DNA from 4 places in the Lysinibacillus sp. NPDC097287 genome. Region 1 is predicted to be linked to each of the others. Evidence: riboswitches for the same ligand, from Rfam matches in the RefSeq annotation. Region 1 holds a riboswitch; each other region holds the start of a gene.
The links. Region 1 has a riboswitch for S-adenosylmethionine ahead of ACIQ2D_RS17460 (methionine ABC transporter ATP-binding protein). Riboswitches for the same ligand answer to the same signal wherever they lie in the genome.

Region 1 (5,143 bases):
TTCCATTCTTCAAGAATGAAGTTTTGGATTTCTTCAGAAGTTAATACTTCTAATAATTTTTTAATTTCTGGTTTTGTTTCGTCACCAGCACGAACAGCGATGATGTTTACATATGGAGACTCTTTATCTTCTAAAGTAATTGAATCTTCCATTGGGTTTAAGCCATTATCGATAGCGAAGTTAGAGTTGATTAGTAAAGCATCGCCTTCTCCGTTTTCGAACATTTGTACAAGCATTTCAGGTGCGATATCTGCATCAAATTTTAACTTTTTAGGATTTTCAACGATATTTGCTTCAGTTGCAGCTGTTTTGTCAATTCCATCTTTTAATTTGATTAATCCTTTTGCTTCAAGCAATGCGAACATACGGCCATGGTCTGAAACTGAGTTTGATAAAATAATTGTAGCGCCTTCTGGCAACTCTTCAAGTGATTTATATTTTTTTGAATATATGCCGATTGGCTCGATGTGTACACCACCAGCGTTTACAAAATCATAACCGTTGTCCTCAATTTGTTGATCCAAGTAAGGGATATGTTGGAAATAGTTTGCGTTTAGCTCACCAGAATCTAAGTCTTGGTTTGGTAGTACATAGTCTGTATATGGTTCAATTTCTAAATCTACGCCTTGTTCAGCTAAGATTGGTTTAGCTTTTTCTAGGATGACCGCATGTGGTGTATTCGAAGCACCTACTTTTATTGTTACGTTCTCTTCATTTCCTGAAGCATTTGAGCCTGCATCTTCTTTTTTATCTGTACCACATGCGGCTAAGGCTAATACAAGTACTGATAAAAATAAACCTGATAAAAACTTTTTCATTTGTCTACACTCCCTTTGATCTTGTCCAAAATATGTTAGCGGTAATTTACCGGAATAACCTTATATCACTTGTTTAGCGTTTATCTGATTTCGTTGTAATTGTATCGCCAATCCATTGGATGATGAATACAACAACTAAGATAAAGATGGTAGCCATTAGTGTTACATCTTGGCGATTTCTTTGGAATCCATCTAAGAAAGCTAAGTTCCCTAATCCACCAGCACCAATAATACCAGCCATCGCAGTGTAACCAACTAAAGCTACAGCTGTTACGGTAATCCCTGATATAAGAGCTGGTAATGATTCTGGAATTAATACTTTCCATATAATTGTGGACGTTTTTGCGCCCATTGAACGCGCCGCTTCAATTACACCCTTATCGATTTCACGTAATGCGATTAACACCATACGTGCATAAAACGGTGCTGCACCAATGATAAGTGCAGGTAAAGCTGCGTTTGCCCCACGAATTGTTCCTAGTAAAAACTTTGTAAATGGAATTAACAAAATGATTAATACGATAAACGGAATCGAACGGAATATGTTAACGATTGATCCTGTTAAGAAATTGACCACCTTATTAGCCCATAATTGATGAGGGCTTGTCAGGAATAATACGATACCAATGGCTAATCCAAGAACAAAAGTAACGACCGTAGAAATTGTCGTCATATATAATGTTTCATATGTGGCTTCCCACATTTTTGTCCAATCAACGTTCGGAAAGAGACTAGTTAACATTTGCAATCACCTCCGTTTGAACTTCAACTGTATTTAAATATTTTAAGGCCTCTGACACATTTGGTGCAGAACCGTCAACTTGTACAATAAGCGTACCGTATGGGCCATTTTTCGTTTGTGAAATATTCCCGTGTACAATGCTTACTTCTACTTCAAATTTCTTCACTAATTGTGAAATGACAGGTTGCTCTGTTTTTTCACCAACAAACATAAGCTTCACAAGCTGTCCTGTTGGGTAATGAGCCTTTAATTGAGCAATTGTTTCTTGTGTTTCTTTCGTATCCGTAATTTGCGATACAAACTTTTTCGTAATATCTGCTTGTGGTGCTTGGAATACTTGTAGCACTTCGCCACTCTCAACGACTTCCCCAGCTTCCATTACTGCAACACGATGACAAATTTTACGAATGACGTGCATTTCATGTGTGATCAGTACAATCGTTAAGCCAAGTCGTTCATTAATGTCGACTAATAAATCTAAAATCGCATCTGTTGTTTCGGGATCGAGTGCAGATGTTGCTTCGTCACATAGAAGGACTTCCGGATTGTTTGCAAGCGCTCTGGCAATACCCACACGCTGCTTTTGACCACCTGATAGCTGTGAAGGATACGCCTTGTCTCTTCCTTCTAATCCAACTAATGCAATAAGTTCTTTCACACGCGTGTCACGCTGTGCTTTTGGTACACCTGCGATTTCAAGTGGGAAAGCGATATTTTCTGCTACTGTTCTTGACCAAAGTAGATTAAAATGTTGGAAAATCATACTTACTTTTTGTCTAGCATCACGAAGCTTTTGCCCTTTGATTGCTGAAAATTCTTGGTTATTCACCGTCACCGTACCCGATGTCGGTTTTTCTAAACCGTTTAATAAACGAATCATCGTACTTTTACCAGCACCACTGTAGCCGATAATGCCAAAAATTTCACCTTTGTTAATAGAAAGGTTTACATCTTTGACTGCTGTTAATTCGCCATTCGCGGTTTTGTACTTCTTCGTTATATTTTGAAGCTGTATCATAGCGAAAACTCCTTTTCTTCATAATCAATTACGCATTGGCGTAATCGCGTCCAGATTTTGAATTGTGCTTAGGCCTGCGTGATGCAGGTCAGTTAGCTGTTGTCGCATGGATGCGACGCTTTTAGGCTAACCTCCTCTTTCTCCTCTCAAAATCTGCTTCTGACGCTCCGCTTTCGCGCACAAAACATCTGTGACATCCGCCGGAGGTTCGATATTCATTCATCGCGCCACTTGTCGAAGTGGTTGTTTCCGTAACTTATCGTTACAATGTTGATATAGGAACACATTTGTTGAATGCATATAAAAAGCCCCCTCCACTCACAAACAAGTAGAAGGGGCCACGTATCATATACGTTGAACCGTTCTCTCATCTGTCAAAGAAAATAGAAATTTCTTTGGGTGATTTGGCACCTTTTCACATTCGTGATGGTTGCCGGGCGTCATAGGGCACTTCCCTCAGCCACTCTTCATAAGAGTTCGATATTTATTGTTTTATCAATTTCGCCTTGGCGTAATTGCGTCCAGATTTTGAATTGTGCCTGCACAATTCACTCCTTTTAAAATCTGTGACATCCGCCGGAGGCTTTAATTTTATTCAACCAACATAAATATGTCATGTAAAAAATACAACACATATTATCTACAACAAAAAATGAAATAAGGAATAATGCTGAATAAAATTAATATAGTTGTTACTTTAACACGCTAACAAAGTTCAGTCAATTGATTTCTTTAATAATTCGTACAAAAATGGTACGGATTGAAAAGCATATACTTTTTCTGTCACTTTACCGCTATCACAAACAAGTAAACAAGGCACACTTTCAATGTGGTAATCATATGCTAACTGCTCCATATAATTGAGATTCGCCTTACCCAACAGTAAATCTGGGAGAAGCTGCTCAACAACGTCCATCATTTTTGAAGCTACTGCACATGTTCCACACAACGGCGTGTATAAATATAACGCGGTTTTGACACCCGACTGTACAGATGCTTCCCACTGTTCTCTTGACCAATCATCCATTTTCTCACGCAACCTTACAAAATGTATTCTTTATGAATAGAGAAATGCGCACGTAATAAAATCGCCGCTAGCACCCTTCTTGGCGTTGTCTCTACTTCTTTATATGTCGGCATTGTCCGTAAATGTTCTGCCTCTGGGTAATGTCTGTCCATCAACGCACGTAATTTTTCTCCTGATGCATCCGCATCAAAAAACGTGAACAGCTCGTATTGCTCATATGGATCCAGTAATTCCTCTAATTGATGAATACCAATTGTGCCATTTGTACAAAGAATCGTGACTTCTTCATTTAATATTGGCGCGATACGAAGCTTATCAGATCGCCCCTCAACAATCAAACATTTCCCTTCAAACACAGTGGCCACCCCCATTTACACTACTTACCTAACTTCTCCTTAATATAAGAAAAAACGCCGGAGTAAATACACCGACGCTTTTTATTCAAACTTAAAATTATTCTTCGATCATTTCAGTGTATTGTTCTGCTGTCATTAGGTTATCAAGTTCTGAAGCGTCAGAAAGTTCAACAACAATCATCCATGCTTTATCGTATGGTGATTCATTTACGAATTCTGGGCTGTCTTCTAAGTCAGCATTTACTTCTACAACTTTACCTGAAACTGGTGCGTATAATTCTGAAACAGTTTTAACTGATTCTACGCTACCGAATGGATCGTCCGTTTTAATTTCGTCGCCAACTTGTGGAAGTTCAACGAAAACGATATCTCCAAGTTCAGATTGTGCGAAGTGTGAAATACCAATACGTACTTTTCCGTCCTCTAATTTTACCCATTCGTGTTCTTCAGAATAACGTAAGTCTTTAGGTGTGCTCATGAAAAATCCCTCCAAAAATATGTAATTCAATCACTTTCAGTGTGCCATAATTTATCAGTAAAAACAAGATTGAAAGCTGTTATTTCCAAGTCTCGCCAAATTCTGATTCTTTAAATCCTAATGTCACTTTTTCACCGTTTGTCACAATTGGGCGTTTAATGAGCATGCCATCTGACGCAAGTAATTCTAGCTGCTCATCTTCAGTCATTTCGGCAAGTTTATCCTTTAAACCTAACTCACGATATTTAATACCAGATGTATTGAAAAATTTCTTCAACGGTAACCCGCTTACTTTCCAATAACTTTCTAATTGTTCCTTCGTTGGTGTTTGCTCTACGATGTGAACATCTTCAAAAGCTATACCATTGTCATTAAGCCATTTTTGTGCTTTTTTACATGTTGTACATTTTGGATAGTTAATGAATTGAATAGTCATGGGTAACGCCTCTTTCATCATTTTTCTGTAGTATACCATCTGAACGGTCACAGATAAAATAAAACTCTATTATAAGAGCTATCCGTCAATTCAGGGATTCTATTCGTCCGTTTTATCATTCTATCCGTCTAAGCAAAAAAAGCCCAGCTACCATTACAGTAGCCAGGCTAACATTATTAAACTACGAATTTTTCAGCGTCGATTAGCTTCACTGAAGCCTCACGTTTTTTCGCGATTAAGTTATAAGGATTGTTGCGTGTTAGTTTAC
Region 2 (5,143 bases), on a different contig from region 1:
TGGACTCGTTATTGTCAACTTTGCCATTTGGTACGGCTTTGCATACGGTTTGGGCTCAGGTGATCCGACAGAATATAAATATGTATTTGGCTTCCCGGCTTGGTTTTTCTATAGCTGCATTGCTGGTACCGTTTTTATGATTTTCCTGGTTTGGATTGTCATGAAGCTATTTTTCACAGAGGTGCCCTTTGATGACGAGGAGGTGGATGAGTAATGCATGGACAAGTTATTATTCCGCTATTTTTATTCTTAGTCATTATTTTTGGTATAGGGATTTGGGCAAATAAACATGTACGTTCTTCTAATTCGTTTTTACAGGAATATTTCCTTGGTGGACGTGAAATGGGTGGCTTTATCCTTGCGATGACGATGATAGCAACGTATGGTAGTGCGAGTAGCTTTATCGGAGGACCTGGTGTTGCTTACAATAAAGGCCTTGGATGGGTATTACTTGCGATGGCGCAGTTACCTGCAGGTTATTTTGTACTGATGATTTTAGGGAAAAAGTTTGCCATTATTGCAAGACGCTATCAAGCAATTACGTTAATTGACTTTTTACGTGAACGCTATAAAAGTCATGTCATCGTGATACTGTCGGCAATAAGTATTATTATATTCTTATTCTCGGCAATGATGGCTCAGTGGGTTGGCGGCGCTCGTTTAATCGAATCACTCACAGGCTTGAACTATACCGCAGCACTATTTATCTTTGCCATTTCAGTGTTAGTGTATGTGATAATTGGTGGTTTCCGTGCTGTGGCATTAACAGATATGGTACAAGGGACGATTATGGTCATTGGTACTGTCATCTTGCTCATTGGAACAATTGTAGCTGGAGGCGGTATTGACAATATTATGGCGTCTCTTGTAGCTGAAAATCCTAAACTTATTTCACCATTTGGTGCAGAGGGTGAGTTAACGCCATTATATGTATCAACGTTTTGGATTTTAATCGGGATTGGGGTAGTTGGGTTACCCCAAATTGCTGTACGTGCGATGAGCTATAAAGATTCGAAAAGTATGCATTTAGCGATACTAATCGGTACAATTGCCATCGGTACCATTATGTTAGGGATGCATCTTATCGGGGTATTAGCTCGCCCTGTCATGCCAGGAATTGAGATTGGTGATAAAGTTATGCCACTACTGACACTCAAGGTGCTACCACCATTTTTAGCTGGGATTGTCTTAGCTGCTCCTATGGCAGCAACTATGTCTACGGTCAACGCACTACTTATGCTAGTAAGTTCAACTGTCGTGAAGGATATTTATTTAAACTACGTAAAACCAACTGCAAGTGATTCAGAAATTAAGCGTGCAAGCTTTATTGTCACAACTGTAATTGGCTTAGCGGTTGTCCTTTTTGCGCTAAATCCACCAGATTTGCTTGTATGGCTGAACTTATTTGCATTTGGTGGGTTAGAGGCAGTATTTATTTGGTCAGTGGTGCTCGGTCTATACTGGAAAAAGGCAAACAAATACGGGGCAATTGCTTCGATGATTACGGGTATGACGCTTTATATTGTCATTGACCGTTTTTATCCATCCGTATTTGGCATGCACACTGTAACCATTCCAATTGTCACTTCGCTAATTGTCTTTGTAATTATTAGTTTATTAACTGCACATAAATTTAAGGATGAAAAGTTATTTATCTAGAAAGTAAAATGCCACAGATGTTATTTCTGTGGTGTTTTTTTATGTTAAAACTCACTTGATTTCTATTAAATAAACCTCAGAAATGTTTCTTAAGGAAGAATATTTTTACATGAACATCTATTTAGTATATATGAATAGACGAATTCATACATTGAAGAAATCTTGAAAAAATATGGGGGGGTTATTGATGAAAGTATTAGCAGCTGTTGTAAATGGTATAAATGAAGAATACAAATTTGAAAAGTTATCGTTAGCAGAAATGCAACCCGATGAAGTGCTTATAAAAGTAGTTGCGACAGGTATTTGTCATTCAGATGAAGCATTACGTGTCGGTGACGCAGCATTTCCGTTACCAGCAGTACTTGGACATGAAGGCGCTGGAATTGTTGAACAAGTTGGAAGCGCTGTCAAACATTTTAAAGCTGGCGATCAAGTTGTCATGTCCTATAAATATTGTGGTCATTGTACAAATTGCCGTTCTGGTAGACCAGCCTCTTGTGATAGCTGGGCCAAGTTAAATATGTTTGGTACACGTGAAGATGGCACACATACTTTTTTCAAAGAAGATGGTACGCCAGTTTCAAATTTCTTCAGTCAGTCTTCATTTGCAACACACACATTAGTACATGAGCATAATTTAATTAAAGTTGATGATGCTGCAGATTTACGCTATATTGGGCCATTAGGATGTGGGTTTTTAACAGGCTGTGGTACCGTTGTGAATGGTTTACAGCCGAAATTTGGTTCGTCCATTGCCTTATTTGGCACTGGGGCAGTTGGCTTAGGGGCATTAATGACAGCAAAAATTGAAGGCTGTAAGACCATTATCGCCATAGATATTCATGACTCACGTCTAGAACTTGCTAAGGAACTTGGTGCAACGCATACAATTAATAGCAAGACCGAGAATTTAGGGGAGCGTATGCTTGAAATTACTGGGGGACAAGGCGTTAATTATTCCATTGATACAACAGGTGTTGCGGCAGTAATGAAGGCAGCAATTGACGTACTTGGTGTAGGTGGTATATGTGCACCCGTAGCTGTCACACCTAATAGTATTGAAATTAGTACACTTACTGATTTAGTATTTGCAAACCGTAAGCTTATTGGTGTACTAATGGGTGATACTGTACCACAAATTGCGATTCCACAATTAATTCAATACCACCAAAGTGGGCAATTCCCATTTGAAAAGCTCGTAAAGTTTTATAAATTTGAGCAAATTAATGAAGCTTCTGCTGATTCAAATAACGGCTCTACAATTAAGCCGATACTCATTGTTGATGAATCTTATCGTGCGGACGAGCCACTCATCTAAATAAAGAAGAGACCAACTCAACGGGGAGCTGGTCTCTTTTTTATCTCTTATTCAAAAAACACTTTATCTGTATTGTATTTTGCACGGAATGTGTTAATCGCATATGTTTCATAAATTTCACGTTCCATTGGGTCGTCAATTTCATATACTTCAATTTTGAAAATCTCGGCACGGTGCTTTTGCATCGGTGACACGTTATCTTCAAAGTGCTTTTTAATACGTTGACGAATTTTACGTGCTTTACCTACAAATAATAATTCGTTTTTTTCATTGTAGAAAAAGAAAATACCGCCTTTTTCACGTGTGATTTTATGGAAGTCGATAAAACCATGATAAGGTGTGATTTCTACATCTCCTGGTTTTAATACTTGTTCACGTTGACGAATAACTAAGTCTGGTTTTGGTAGTTCGATTTTAATCAAGATATTCACGTTCCTCTCTATTACATAAAGTATATCCTAACATAATTCAAGCGCCGTGGCTATTACGAACTGAATTATGACATATTAATAACATAAAAACTTGCGTGTGTAAAATTTTTAAAACTGTTTTTAAGGGTAGGCTATTCTAATCTATTGATGAATAAAATAATAATGACTACTATTTATCGAAAAGAACTAATGTAAAAGATCCATACTTAACTCCTCTAACTTACAAAAAACAAAATATTCTATGTTTTATTGAAATTCTGTATTATCCATGGTACAATTCAGCTTAATTAAATAGTCTTATCAAGAGAAGTCGAGGGATTTGGCCTGTTGACGCTTCAGCAACCTCTAACTTAGTTAGAAAGGTGCTACTTCCAGCAAAGGATTTTTTCCTTTGAGAGATAAGAGTGATCGTGATTAAAACCCTCTCATTCTATCTCACATGGAATGAGGGGGTTTTTTAATTTATATAAAGAGAAATTGATGAAATGGGGAATGCAAGATGCCGATTAATATTCCGAAAAACTTACCAGCTGGAGAACATTTACGTGAGGAAAAAATCTTCGTAATGGAAGAGGACCGTGCGAGGACACAACAAATTCGTCCGTTAAATATTTTGATTTTCAACTTAATGCCTGAAAAAGAAAAAACTGAGTTGCAATTACTACGTTTACTGGGGAATACGCCGCTTCAAGTAAATATTACGTTTTTAAATACAGCAACACATGAGTCTAAAAATGTTAGTAAATCACATTTACAGTTATTTTACTCAACATTTAATGAAATACGTCATCGCCGCTTTGACGGTATGATTATTACCGGTGCACCTGTTGAAAAAATGGAGTTTGAGGACGTCAATTACTGGGACGAAATCGCTGAAATTATGGACTGGTCAGCGAAAAACGTGACATCTGTTCTACATATTTGTTGGGGGGCGCAGGCTGCTCTTTACCACCATTACGGTATCGGGAAATTTGAACTGCCTGAAAAATGCTCAGGCGTCTATTCACATGTTATTACAGACTTGACGGTTGATTTAGTTCGTGGGTTTAGCGACGCATTTACTGCGCCACATTCTCGCTATACTTCAGTTTCCATTGATGATGTACGCGCTCATCCTGATTTACGTTTATTATCATATTCTGAGGATGCAGGCGTCTTTATTGTCCAATCAAAGGATAATAAAAATATTATGATTACTGGCCATCTAGAGTACGATGCGACAACACTTGCAGACGAGTATAGCCGTGACGTTGCTAAGGGACTTGATATAGATGTACCTGTTAACTATTTCCCTAACGATGATCCAGCAAAAGAGCCAATTAATACATGGCGTGCTCATACACATTTACTATTCTCAAATTGGTTAAACTATTATGTATACCAAGAAACACCATATGAATGGGATTTTGTCGAAGAAATCGAATATCATATCTAGAAAAAACCCCTCCTTTGTTCACCAAAGGGGGGGTTACTCTGTTTGTCTTTGTGAATGTTCTTCATTACCCTTATCTAAAGGGCTTGGTTTTATGTTTTTTTCTTTGTCTGAAATCTTACGTATTTTTGCAACGATTAATAATAGAAGCGGTAGGAAAACAGCGAATATTGAGGCATATGGTAACCAAATTTCCTTAATGAAAATTTCTGAATGTACGATGTTTGGATGAACAATTTGAGATAGTGCGACTGTAATCATCCCTAGGGGTAATATGAGTGGTCGATGATCTTTTGTATTAAG
Region 3 (5,143 bases), on a different contig from region 1:
TATTTATGCAGCCATTTCGATTATATGTATTGTCATCTCTATTAAGTTTAAATGGTGGTATTGGAAAGTGCCTTTAGGGGATAGACCAGATGCCTCTGCACCCAATAGTGAGTGATGATGCAGAAGAGTATCAATACCGTTGAAATTCCCGCTTTAATAAGGTAAAGAAATCACTAGAATTGCACAGAAGTAATTTATAGAAGGGTTACCATCAATAATTAAACGTTGTAAGATTAAAATGACGGCTTTCTTTTGTTAAAGGAAGGCCGTCTTTTTTATACTTCCGTCAATTCTCCCCTGGCTATTGCTCACTTTTCCGTCATTTGTGACTAGCTTAATTTATGGTAATATTTAGTTGGTATAATCGTTAATGCAAGATAACTAATAGAACTTTAAGATTTCAAATAACGTGCTGCGAAGGAGAGATGAGTTTGAAGTATTTCACGGTATACGCTTCTAAGAACGATACTGATGATATTGGAAATGGGATTATAGATGTTTTCACAAAAGGTTTTCGAATCAGGAGAAATGAAAATGAATATTTTATTCAATCTAAGACGCTTTTCAACAAATCTAAAATTACAATAAGGATTATTTCAGAAGATACAGATCCAGATTACTTCGACAAAAATATTCCTGGGATGATGGGGTATTATGATGAAATTCCTTTTGAAGATGAGAATCTTAAAGGGTTGGTGTTGACACAAATATCCGTTTTAAATACGATGATTGCTATCGAAATGGAGAAAGAAATTAATGAAGAACAGATGCAGTTATTTACTAGCCTGCTAGCACAAATAGGTGGAATTGGCTTTTTACCAAACGGTACTTTGCTAGATCAAGATGGTCTTGTTATTGTTTATCCTGATGGGAAATCAGGACCTGCCAAATTCAGACCGCATGGTTGTACAAGAAAGATAATGGGACATGAAGTTACGTCTGAAGAAGGCGAACAAAGAAAGAATAAGACAATTGTTTATTTAAATGAAAAGGGAATTTCATTTATTAATTCACTACCTCAGCTTCCACCTTTAGCGCATTATCAGTTTAGAACACAGGAAGATATAGCAAGAAGAGCTGTTGCGTTATTAATTGTTATCCAATATGCGTGCGATGTGGTGCAAGGGGGAGATATACATGAATCCAAAGACTTCTTCATGAATATGCTGCAGAGATATGGTGTGGACGAATACCTGACCAACAAAGAAAGAGATTTTTTCCATACAGAAGAACCGAATAGGCAAGAAGCGGTCGATATTTCTTGGCAATATGAAGCATACTGGGTACTTATTTGGGCATTGGGTCTTGTTGATACACTCGATTTTCCTGACGATGTTTGCGACTGTGAGTATGCAATCAAAGTTGTTTCAAGCTGTGAGTCGTTCGAACATTTTTATGTCAAAACTTCGATGCGAAACAAGGCGGAGATTATGGATGAAGCAGACAAAATTTATAGATTGCACTGGGCTTGTGTAAATAGTCGAATACATGAACAAGAAGCACCTGCAGGTATGAATGAAAGTATCATCATTGAAAGACGTAGGGGATTATTCTGGATGATGGGGCACCTTGATGAAGAATGGGATCATATTTCAATGGATACCTAACTGAAGATGACAAAAAGGGCACTTAGCATAAAGGGTGCCCTTCCTTTTATTATTTATAGTGATATGTGCTTGGTTGTCGGTCTCTTCGTTGAATTTGTTTAAACCATGCTTGATCTTTTTCTTCTTGTTTTAATGTATTGACGATGGAGGATGAACAGCTAACACAGGTTCTAGCTTGCGTAATTTTGCCACATCGTTCGCACGGGGCACCAATATTGGGGAAAATAGTGTTTTTTAGTTTTCCTGCTTTCACCCATTTATAAAGCAAGTCGGAAGAAACGCCTGTTAATTCAACGACTTCATCATTTGATAAGTTACGATTGTTTTTTCTTAGTAAAAAATGAAGTAATTCCGAAAAAATATCTTCTTCTCTCGCATCTAGTTTTTTCCCAAACAGCTGCATTCTACTTCGCTCCCCGCCTTTTAATTGATGGTTTCGGTGATATTGATAGGGTTCTCGTCATACTTATAATTTTCCCAACGATTACGGGCTAATTTCCTGTATTTATTTGAAACGCTTCGATCCGAGATTAAGCGGGAGAATCCCTTCTTTGCATCTTTTATATCTCCAAGACGAAGACTCAACTCTGCATTTAAAAATTGAATTCGCTCCTCGCCTTCTTGATTGGTAGCAAAAGACTTGCTGTAAAATTCCCTTGCAGACTGTAAGTAGCGCATTTCAGCTTCAGGGTCATTTTTTAATCGATAGAGCCACGCTATTTTCAAAGCTAGGTTTGCCATTAGAAGAGGCTCTTCCATCGAAGATTTTGACACAAGATAGGCTAGCTTGTAGCTAACAATCGCATCATCTATCGTGCGCTCCTGGCAAATGTTCACCGGTTTTTGGAGCTCTTTAATGTACAATTCATTAATCAGTAGCATGAATGGCCCATAGGTTCTTGTCATGGACTTATGATAGGCATAGCCACAATGAGGACAGACAGCTACTTCATATAATAATGGATTCAAACCTTCATAGACTGGCATGAAATCGGTATGTTCTTCAATGATCTTATAGCGATTAGGACGTACTTTGTATGTTGTAAAATGCTTCTTGCAAAATTTGCAATCTACATTACTTTCGTAATAGTAAATGTTAAATCCCATAAGAACCAACTCCTTTACATCGGGTTAATTATCGTTCCTTTTGTTCTAGTAATACTCTGTATGTAATAATTCAATATATTTAATCAATGTTCTCTTATTCTATCAATTATATGTAATTTGGTATACTCCTTTGGAATTATTAATACAATACCTGCTACTTTCTCATATTGTTTTTAAGAGCAAAGATTACTAAATTTGTCTTACAACGGCATCTGTAGTTGGTGGAGGATTTGATAGTAGTTAATTAAATTAAGTGCAAAAGTTGCTCTATATAAGCAACTTTATGGTGTTATTCAAACCAATCCAGATAGGTGTCGACTATTGAACGCTGTAGTATAAAATGACCACTTGTGAATTGTATGTGAATAATATTATGCCAACTTACATTTTTTCAAAGTGTAACGTTGGAATTGAAAGTGTTACTCGGAGCTATTAGCGTATTTTTATGAAGTGATAGAAAAATGTTATAGAGTAACTAGAGAAGGGCTATCAAAGTCATTAAAAATGATTTTGATAGCCCCTTTTTATTTTAGTATTTTACATTTTTAAAACATATAATCAAGGCAAAATAGCAAATGAACGTACAGGGAACCCAGATGCTTTTTCGGGTTTCGGAACAATATTAAAAATAATTGCACCCTTTGGTGGTAGCTTATCCAAGTTCGTCATGAGCTCGATTTGATATGTATCTTGGTCGAGTACAAAATATTCACCATCTAACTTGCCGTTTTTACGAAAATCAGCTGCTGAATCAGTGTCGAATGTTTCATGACCTATAGCATTTACTTTTCGTTTTTCAAATAGAAACTTTAACGCTTCAAATCCCCAACCAGGTATATGATTATTTCCATCCTCATCTTTATTGTTGAAAGCTTCTTTATCAGGCCATCGTTTACTCCAATCCGTACGAAGTGCAACAAATGTCCCAGCTTCAATTCTTCCGTATTTTTCCTCAAAGTCAAGAATATCTTGCACACTTAACGAAAGGTCATTATTGGATTCTGCTTCCTTGGATTTATCAATAACGACAAGTGGTAGGACAAGCTCTTTCAGTTCTAATTCATCCAAGTAGCGTGTATCTCGAACGAAGTGAATGGGTGGATCGATATGTGTTCCGTATTGTCCAGGAAAAGTGAATTGTTGTGCAAAAAATCCATCTTCATGTGAGAATAACGTCTCAAATTTTGCATCGTCAAACATAAAAAAGTGTGGCGAATCTTGTCCAAATGTGTGTGTTAAATCGACCCATTCTTTTGATTTCAATAGTTGAAGTGCTTGTAAAAGATCATTTGTCATAATGTGTTTCCTGCTTTCCTAATATTTTAGATAAAAAAAGAGAACCCAATTTGTAAAAGAGGGCCCTCGTGCATACTAACTGAAGTTATTCCTCTCATCTTTAAGGTGATTTTCACCGATTGGAATTAGCAACATGCTAGAGCTGGTTGCTGAGACTTCATAGGGACAACCCATCCGTCTCTCTTGATAAGAATATAAGTGTGTGAATTTTCGGAAATATATTACAGCCACTTTATCATATTAAATAGAAGTTTACAAGTTCAATAGGGATACTCTGTTAATTGATGTATCCACTACTTTTTTTGATTCACCAATCTAATATTAATGTCAGTCCACAACAAGCATGTTCAGTAAAACGAATTTGAATGCCATCTGGTGTGAATTTTGTGTCGAACTTAATAGTAATACCAGTTGAGGTAATTAATCTGTCAACTTCTGCTTTATTTGAAAGTTGTGCAGCACTCATGAGATTGTGGGCGAACTGTTCTGAATCTGCAATTTTACTTGTTAGCAACTGAGATTGTTGCATTATGGCCTGCATACTTTTCGCTGAAATCTTTAATTGACGCGTGTTTACAGGTGGAAATGAATTATTATTTGTCGGCATTGCCAATTGACTAGGGAATTGAGCGAGAGACGAATGATTTGCCATTACCCACATCGGATAATGATTTGAGTAGGAATAATAGGGATAGTAATTGTAATACAATAAAATTCCTCCAATTCAATAGCTGATATTATATCTTATGAATTGTTCTGCTTTTAGGTGTAGCGTGTGATTTTTGGTTTGAACTCGAATGTGCAGCTACTTTTGAACAACGATTTAGTCAATGATTTAGGTATAAAAACTGGTGTAACGGGCAAAACCTTTTATGTGATGAGTTTCCATGGAAGGGGAGAATGATAATGAGTTCAGTATTAACTGCAAAAAAACGTAATGCAGGCCCTCAATCGACTTTAACTAAGCTTAGAAAAAGTGGTGATATTCCTGGTGTCGTTTATGGCTATCAATTGGCATCTACTGCAATTTCACTGGATGCAAGAGCGTTTGCTAAAGTGTTAGCGAAAACGGGGACTAATGGTGTATTTCAATTAGAGGTTGATGGGAAGAAAGTGAATGCTGTACTAAATGA
Region 4 (5,143 bases), on a different contig from region 1:
CTTAAGCTCTTCTCGTTTTTCATTTAAAATATGATAGATTCCTTGCCCAACTGTTCCAAACCCTAAGATTGCTGCCTTTATTGTTGCCATTACTGTCATTCCCTCCAACGTACGCTCCAAAGTTTTTATAAAAAAATTTGTGCATCACACAAATTCAAATAATTCAAAATTTAACTTAAAGAAAATTGTAACGTAAAAAAATACAATGTACAAGAAAAATCTTTCTAGGAAGGACATTTGTTTCTCCTAGATGTGCAAAAGAAATCGTTTTCATACTATATATTATACGTATTTTTAACACTTATATAATTTTGAACAAATTTTGACGTTTCATTCTTTCGTGTAGATTGCCCATTTATCTTTACTTCCTTCTATTATAATAGTCTATTTACTTTTGGAGTAAAAAACTCGCTCCCCTATTTTAGAGAACGAGTTGTAGATTCAATATATGAAAGAAAATTAGCTTGCTTTAGTTAGTTGTACATAGCGATATTGTGCTAAAGCCGCTTGTACAACCTTTTCTTCATCTTGCGTGAAGCTTGGTATCGCATACGTGCGTTCTACTAACTGAAATGTACCGTACTTTAAATAGTACTCCGTTGCTGGCAATGCAATATGGTGGTCAGTATGTACCGTGTACGTATCGAATACTTCCTTCACTGTATACTCTTTCTCTTCTGTATACACGGCTTCTTGAAAGGCAGTGTGTCCAAAAGCCTGTTGCCATCGTGTTTCAACTGTCGCAAGTAAGTGCTGAATGGACATGTTATTCACAAACTCATCACTTTCATTTAATTCATAAATAAGATACGATGCAACGTTCTGTGCACTATAAACATTTCCCATTTCAAACACTCCTTCTCCGTCAGTTCTTTAAGATCGAAAGTAGCTGCTGGCTATGTAGCTACTTTCGATCTTTGCTATATATTCAAAAGTGAGGGGGCACTTATGAAAACGTAAATTATATAGTTATTCGTTACGGTTGGTAGCCTTCTAACGTTTAACTTAATCCCTAGTATATAACAAGGTTTTAAAGAGGTCAACAAAACTTATAAAATTACTTGGTATTATTTTTAAAAAAATTCAGATAATCCATCGAATGGGATGAAGTCTTGATATAGCAACGTTTTACGTATTACCAAATGAGGCATTTCGAATGGGAAAATACGCAAACGTTACAACTATCAATCTAGTTTATCTAAAATTAAAGTACTCTAATTAGGATTAGGCTTCTACTTGCCCGGCAGCTACAACTTGTACAATTGCTTGTTCTAAATCTGCAATAATATCTTCTATAGCTTCTAAACCGATTGATAAGCGAATGAGCTCCTCAGATACACCAGTTTGGATTAGTTCTTCAGCCAAAAGCTGTTGGTGCGTTGTAGATGCTGGGTGAATAATTAATGATTTTGCATCCCCTACGTTTGCCACGTGCGAGAATAATTTTACGCTGTCGATCAGTAGTCGACCAGCTTCACGTCCACCTTTTATGCCAAATGTGAGCACTGAACCGAAGCCATTTTTCAAATATTTCTTCGCTAGATCATGTGTTGGGAAATCTTCTAAGCCATTGTAGTTTACGTATTCCACAGATGGGTGGTTGCGTAAATATTCAGCGACTGCTTGTGCATTTTCGTTGTGTTTAGGGATACGCAAATGAAGCGTTTCTAAACCTTGTAATAAGTTAAAAGCCGCATCGGCACTTAATGTTGGGCCGAAATCACGAAGTAATTGCACGCGCAGTTTTGTGGCAAATGCAGCCGTTGCTGTATCAATTCCGTATCGTAAACCATGATAAGATGCGTCTGGTTCTGTAAAGCCTGGGAAACGACCTTGTGTCCAGTCAAATTTCCCTGCGTCTACAACAACACCACCTAATGTTGTTCCATGACCGCCAATCCATTTCGTTGCTGAGTGGACAACGATGTCTGCACCGAATTCGATTGGTGTTGAGCCATAAGGAGAAGCAAATGTGCTATCAATAATCAATGGCAAGCCATTTTCATGTGCAATATTCGCTACTGCTTCAACATCTAATACTTTTAAGCTTGGATTTCCGTAACCTTCAGCGAAGATTGCTTTTGTTTTTTCATTAATAGCTGAACGGAAGTTTTCTGGATTTGTTTCATCTACGAATATTGTTTTAATACCGTAGTTTGGTAATGTGTTTGCAAGTAAGTTATATGTGCCTCCGTATAAAGAGCTCGCTGCCACTATTTCATCGCCAGTACCTGCAAGGTTTAAGATTGAAAACGCGATAGCCGCTGCACCAGATGAAAGTGCTACTGCCGCTGTACCGCCTTCTAATAAAGCGACGCGTTTCTCAAATACCTCTACAGTTGGGTTAGTAATACGTGTATAAATATTGCCCGCTTCTTCTAAAGCGAAAAGACGTTGCGCATGAGCAGTGTCTTTAAATACGAAAGCTGTCGAACGGTAAACCGGTACTGTACGAGAGCCTGTCACTGGGTCTGGCTCTTGGCCACCGTGTAGTAGTAGTGTTTCTGGTCTAAAATTTGTCATTGAATAATTCCTCCTTATTGGTTGTTTTTTTACGATGGTACCGGAGATGAGGAGGATTTTTGTGTAGAAAACAAAAACCCCCTTCAGTTAAGAAGAGGGTTGCGGTTGCAAGTTTTCCTCCCCTTATCTGCCAGATCCAAGTATAGAATCTGTAGGAATTAGCACCTTAGCAAGTTCGTCACTTGCTGGTTGCCGGGCATCATAGGGCCTATCCCTCCGCCGCTCTTGATAAGAGTATGTGATTCAATTTCCATCGTTGTTACACAGTATAAACAATAGTCTATTTTTCTGTCAATACTAAAATTTTATATTTTCTGAACCTTCCGTCTGCTAAATCCCGTACTATAAATACATATACTACTAAAAATAAATATTTTTTGAAAGGAGCTTTTTATGATTCAATTTGCCATTATATGTATCCTAGTTGGTTACCTAATCGGCTGTATTCATGGCTCTAAAGTAGCGCAGTTTTTTTCGGGCGTTGACTTGAAAAAAGCTGGACATGGCAATGCTGGTGCCTCAAACGCCACGCTTTCTCTTGGATGGAAATACGGTATTTTAGTAGCTCTCATTGATATTGGAAAAGGCGTTGTAGCAATAATTGCTGTACATCTTTATTTTGCAGATACCTCACTATTTACAGTGGAACAAATTTGGCTACTTACGTATACGATTGCTGCTGGTGTTATTTTAGGGCATAATTTCCCGTTTCATATGGGCTTTAACGGTGGCAAGGGGACCGCTTCCATAATCGGTATTTTGCTAGCAGTCGATTGGAAAATTGGTCTTTTCGCACTTATTTTATTTGTCATATTATCATTCGCTACAAATTACTTAATCGTAGGTGTACTTGAATTTTATCTTGTCTTTTGTACCGCGACTTATTTATGGATTCCAGGCATTGGCCCTACCCTAATTGCAATTGGACTATTTATCATTGCAATTGTTTTGCACCTTGAAAATATTAAGCGGCTCGTTCAAGGAACCGAACCAAAGGTAACATCCGCTTTTAAGAAGAAATAATATTAAAATAGAATTTTGTCTTTTCCATGACCTTGAATTCTCTCTTATAAATCCATGTTTTCTATAAACAGAGCATATTTTACATCCTTCCAAAATTCACAATTAATTTACAAATTACTTTCTTAATAAAACATCTAACCAACCGATGTTATGGGTAGTTGTAACTATACTTGTAAATTGAAAGGATGAATCATTATGTCTACTTTCGAGAAAGCGGTCCCTAAACGAAATTTAAAACCATTATGGATTGGCTTAGCATTCGCAGCCCTACTTATTATCACATTTTTACCAAACAACGGGGACTTACCTGTAGTGGGTCAACGTGCTTTAGCTATTTTAGCATTCGCTATCATACTTTGGGTAACTGAAGCTGTGTCCTATCCCGTCAGTTCTGCGATGATCATTGCGATTTCTGCCGTATCACTCGGTCTTGCGCCTTCTATGGAGGATCCTTCAGTTGAACTTGGCACAAAAGCTGCGTTAAAAATGGCACTTGGAGGCTTTAGTAACTCCGCTGTAGCACTAGTGGCAGCAGCACTCTTTTTAGCGGCTGCCATGCAAATCACAAATCTACATAAACGTTTGGCCTTATGGGTTTTATCGATGGTTGGTACAAAAACAAAAGCAATCGTTTTCGGCGCAATTTTAGTATCGATAGTTCTAGCATTCTTCGTTCCTAGTGCTACTGCTCGTGCAGGCGCAGTTGTACCAATCTTACTGGGAATGGTTGCAGCTTTCGGTTTACCACGTGATAGTAAACTTGCTGCCCTGCTCGTCATCACCTCTGTTCAGGCCGTTTCCATATGGAATATTGGTATTAAAACGGCTGCTGCGCAAAATATGGTTGCATTGAACTTTATTCAAAAAGAATTCGGCATTGATATCTCATGGGGCGCATGGTTCATTTATGCAGCGCCTTTCTCAATCATTATGTCGATTGCATTGTTCTTTATTATGATTACACTAATTAAACCTGAAACGAATAATATCGAGGGTGGACGTAATGTCATTAAAAAGCAATTAGCTGAACTTGGTCCATTAAAAGGACCCGAAATTCGTTTAATCATTACATCTATTATTTTATTATTTTTCTGGGCAACAGAAGGAAAGTTACATCCATTTGATACCACTACTGTAACCATTATTGCGATCGCAATTTTATTAACACCAAAAATTGGTGTATATACATGGAAAGATGTTGAAAGGGTTATTCCTTGGGGCACCATTATCGTCTTCGCTGTCGGCATTGCACTCGGTACGATTTTACTTGATACCAAAGGAGCACAGTGGTTGTCTGACGCTGTATTCGGTTCACTTGGCCTAGACTCTATGCCGATTCTAGCGACAATTGCACTCGTATCTATTTTCAACATTTTAATACATTTAGGCTTTGCAAGCGCAACAAGTCTTTCTTCTGCACTAATACCAGTATTTATCGCCCTAGCTACAACCATTACGATGGATGTTGACCAAGTCGGCTTCGTATTAGTCCAACAATTTGTCATCAGCTTCGGCTTCTTATTACCAATTAGTGCACCTCAAAATATGCTAGCCTATGGTACAGGTGCATTCAGCGGGAAGGATTTCTTAAAATCGG

Region 2: it holds a riboswitch for S-adenosylmethionine, as region 1 does, so the genes downstream of both, metA (homoserine O-acetyltransferase MetA) here and ACIQ2D_RS17460 (methionine ABC transporter ATP-binding protein) in region 1, are expected to answer to the same signal.
Region 3: it holds a riboswitch for S-adenosylmethionine, as region 1 does, so the genes downstream of both, ACIQ2D_RS11420 (cyclase family protein) here and ACIQ2D_RS17460 (methionine ABC transporter ATP-binding protein) in region 1, are expected to answer to the same signal.
Region 4: it holds a riboswitch for S-adenosylmethionine, as region 1 does, so the genes downstream of both, ACIQ2D_RS12940 (O-acetylhomoserine aminocarboxypropyltransferase/cysteine synthase family protein) here and ACIQ2D_RS17460 (methionine ABC transporter ATP-binding protein) in region 1, are expected to answer to the same signal.

What each region holds. Positions count from the first base shown of each region.
Region 1 covers NZ_JBIWCX010000014.1:47,613-52,755, reverse strand. Annotated here, with positions in the region: gene ACIQ2D_RS17470 (MetQ/NlpA family ABC transporter substrate-binding protein) at 1-818, opposite strand, end outside; gene ACIQ2D_RS17465 (methionine ABC transporter permease) at 892-1,560, opposite strand; gene ACIQ2D_RS17460 (methionine ABC transporter ATP-binding protein) at 1,550-2,578, opposite strand; SAM riboswitch class I at 2,943-3,054, opposite strand; gene ACIQ2D_RS17455 (thioredoxin family protein) at 3,294-3,605, opposite strand; gene ACIQ2D_RS17450 (toprim domain-containing protein) at 3,620-3,961, opposite strand; gene gcvH (glycine cleavage system protein GcvH) at 4,059-4,439, opposite strand; gene ACIQ2D_RS17440 (arsenate reductase family protein) at 4,519-4,875, opposite strand; gene ACIQ2D_RS17435 (acyl-CoA dehydrogenase family protein) at 5,052-5,143, opposite strand, start outside.
Region 2 covers NZ_JBIWCX010000009.1:141,219-146,361, reverse strand. Annotated here, with positions in the region: gene ACIQ2D_RS14245 (YhdT family protein) at 1-214, shown strand, start outside; gene panF (sodium/pantothenate symporter) at 214-1,659, shown strand; gene ACIQ2D_RS14235 (NAD(P)-dependent alcohol dehydrogenase) at 1,847-2,977, shown strand; gene ACIQ2D_RS14230 (nucleotide excision repair endonuclease) at 3,025-3,399, opposite strand; SAM riboswitch class I at 3,703-3,813, shown strand; gene metA (homoserine O-acetyltransferase MetA) at 3,908-4,843, shown strand; gene ACIQ2D_RS14220 (GerAB/ArcD/ProY family transporter) at 4,877-5,143, opposite strand, start outside.
Region 3 covers NZ_JBIWCX010000007.1:23,647-28,789, forward strand. Annotated here, with positions in the region: gene ACIQ2D_RS11400 (sodium/glutamate symporter) at 1-115, shown strand, start outside; gene ACIQ2D_RS11405 (DUF4272 domain-containing protein) at 432-1,607, shown strand; gene ACIQ2D_RS11410 (hypothetical protein) at 1,657-2,010, opposite strand; gene ACIQ2D_RS11415 (DUF2225 domain-containing protein) at 2,031-2,714, opposite strand; gene ACIQ2D_RS11420 (cyclase family protein) at 3,273-4,010, opposite strand; SAM riboswitch class I at 4,102-4,203, opposite strand; gene ACIQ2D_RS11425 (YuzC family spore coat inner layer protein) at 4,318-4,719, opposite strand; gene ACIQ2D_RS11430 (50S ribosomal protein L25/general stress protein Ctc) at 4,917-5,143, shown strand, end outside.
Region 4 covers NZ_JBIWCX010000008.1:105,310-110,452, forward strand. Annotated here, with positions in the region: gene ACIQ2D_RS12930 (homoserine dehydrogenase) at 1-90, opposite strand, end outside; gene ACIQ2D_RS12935 (hypothetical protein) at 460-846, opposite strand; gene ACIQ2D_RS12940 (O-acetylhomoserine aminocarboxypropyltransferase/cysteine synthase family protein) at 1,225-2,523, opposite strand; SAM riboswitch class I at 2,644-2,758, opposite strand; gene ACIQ2D_RS12945 (glycerol-3-phosphate acyltransferase) at 2,917-3,546, shown strand; gene ACIQ2D_RS12950 (DASS family sodium-coupled anion symporter) at 3,742-5,143, shown strand, end outside.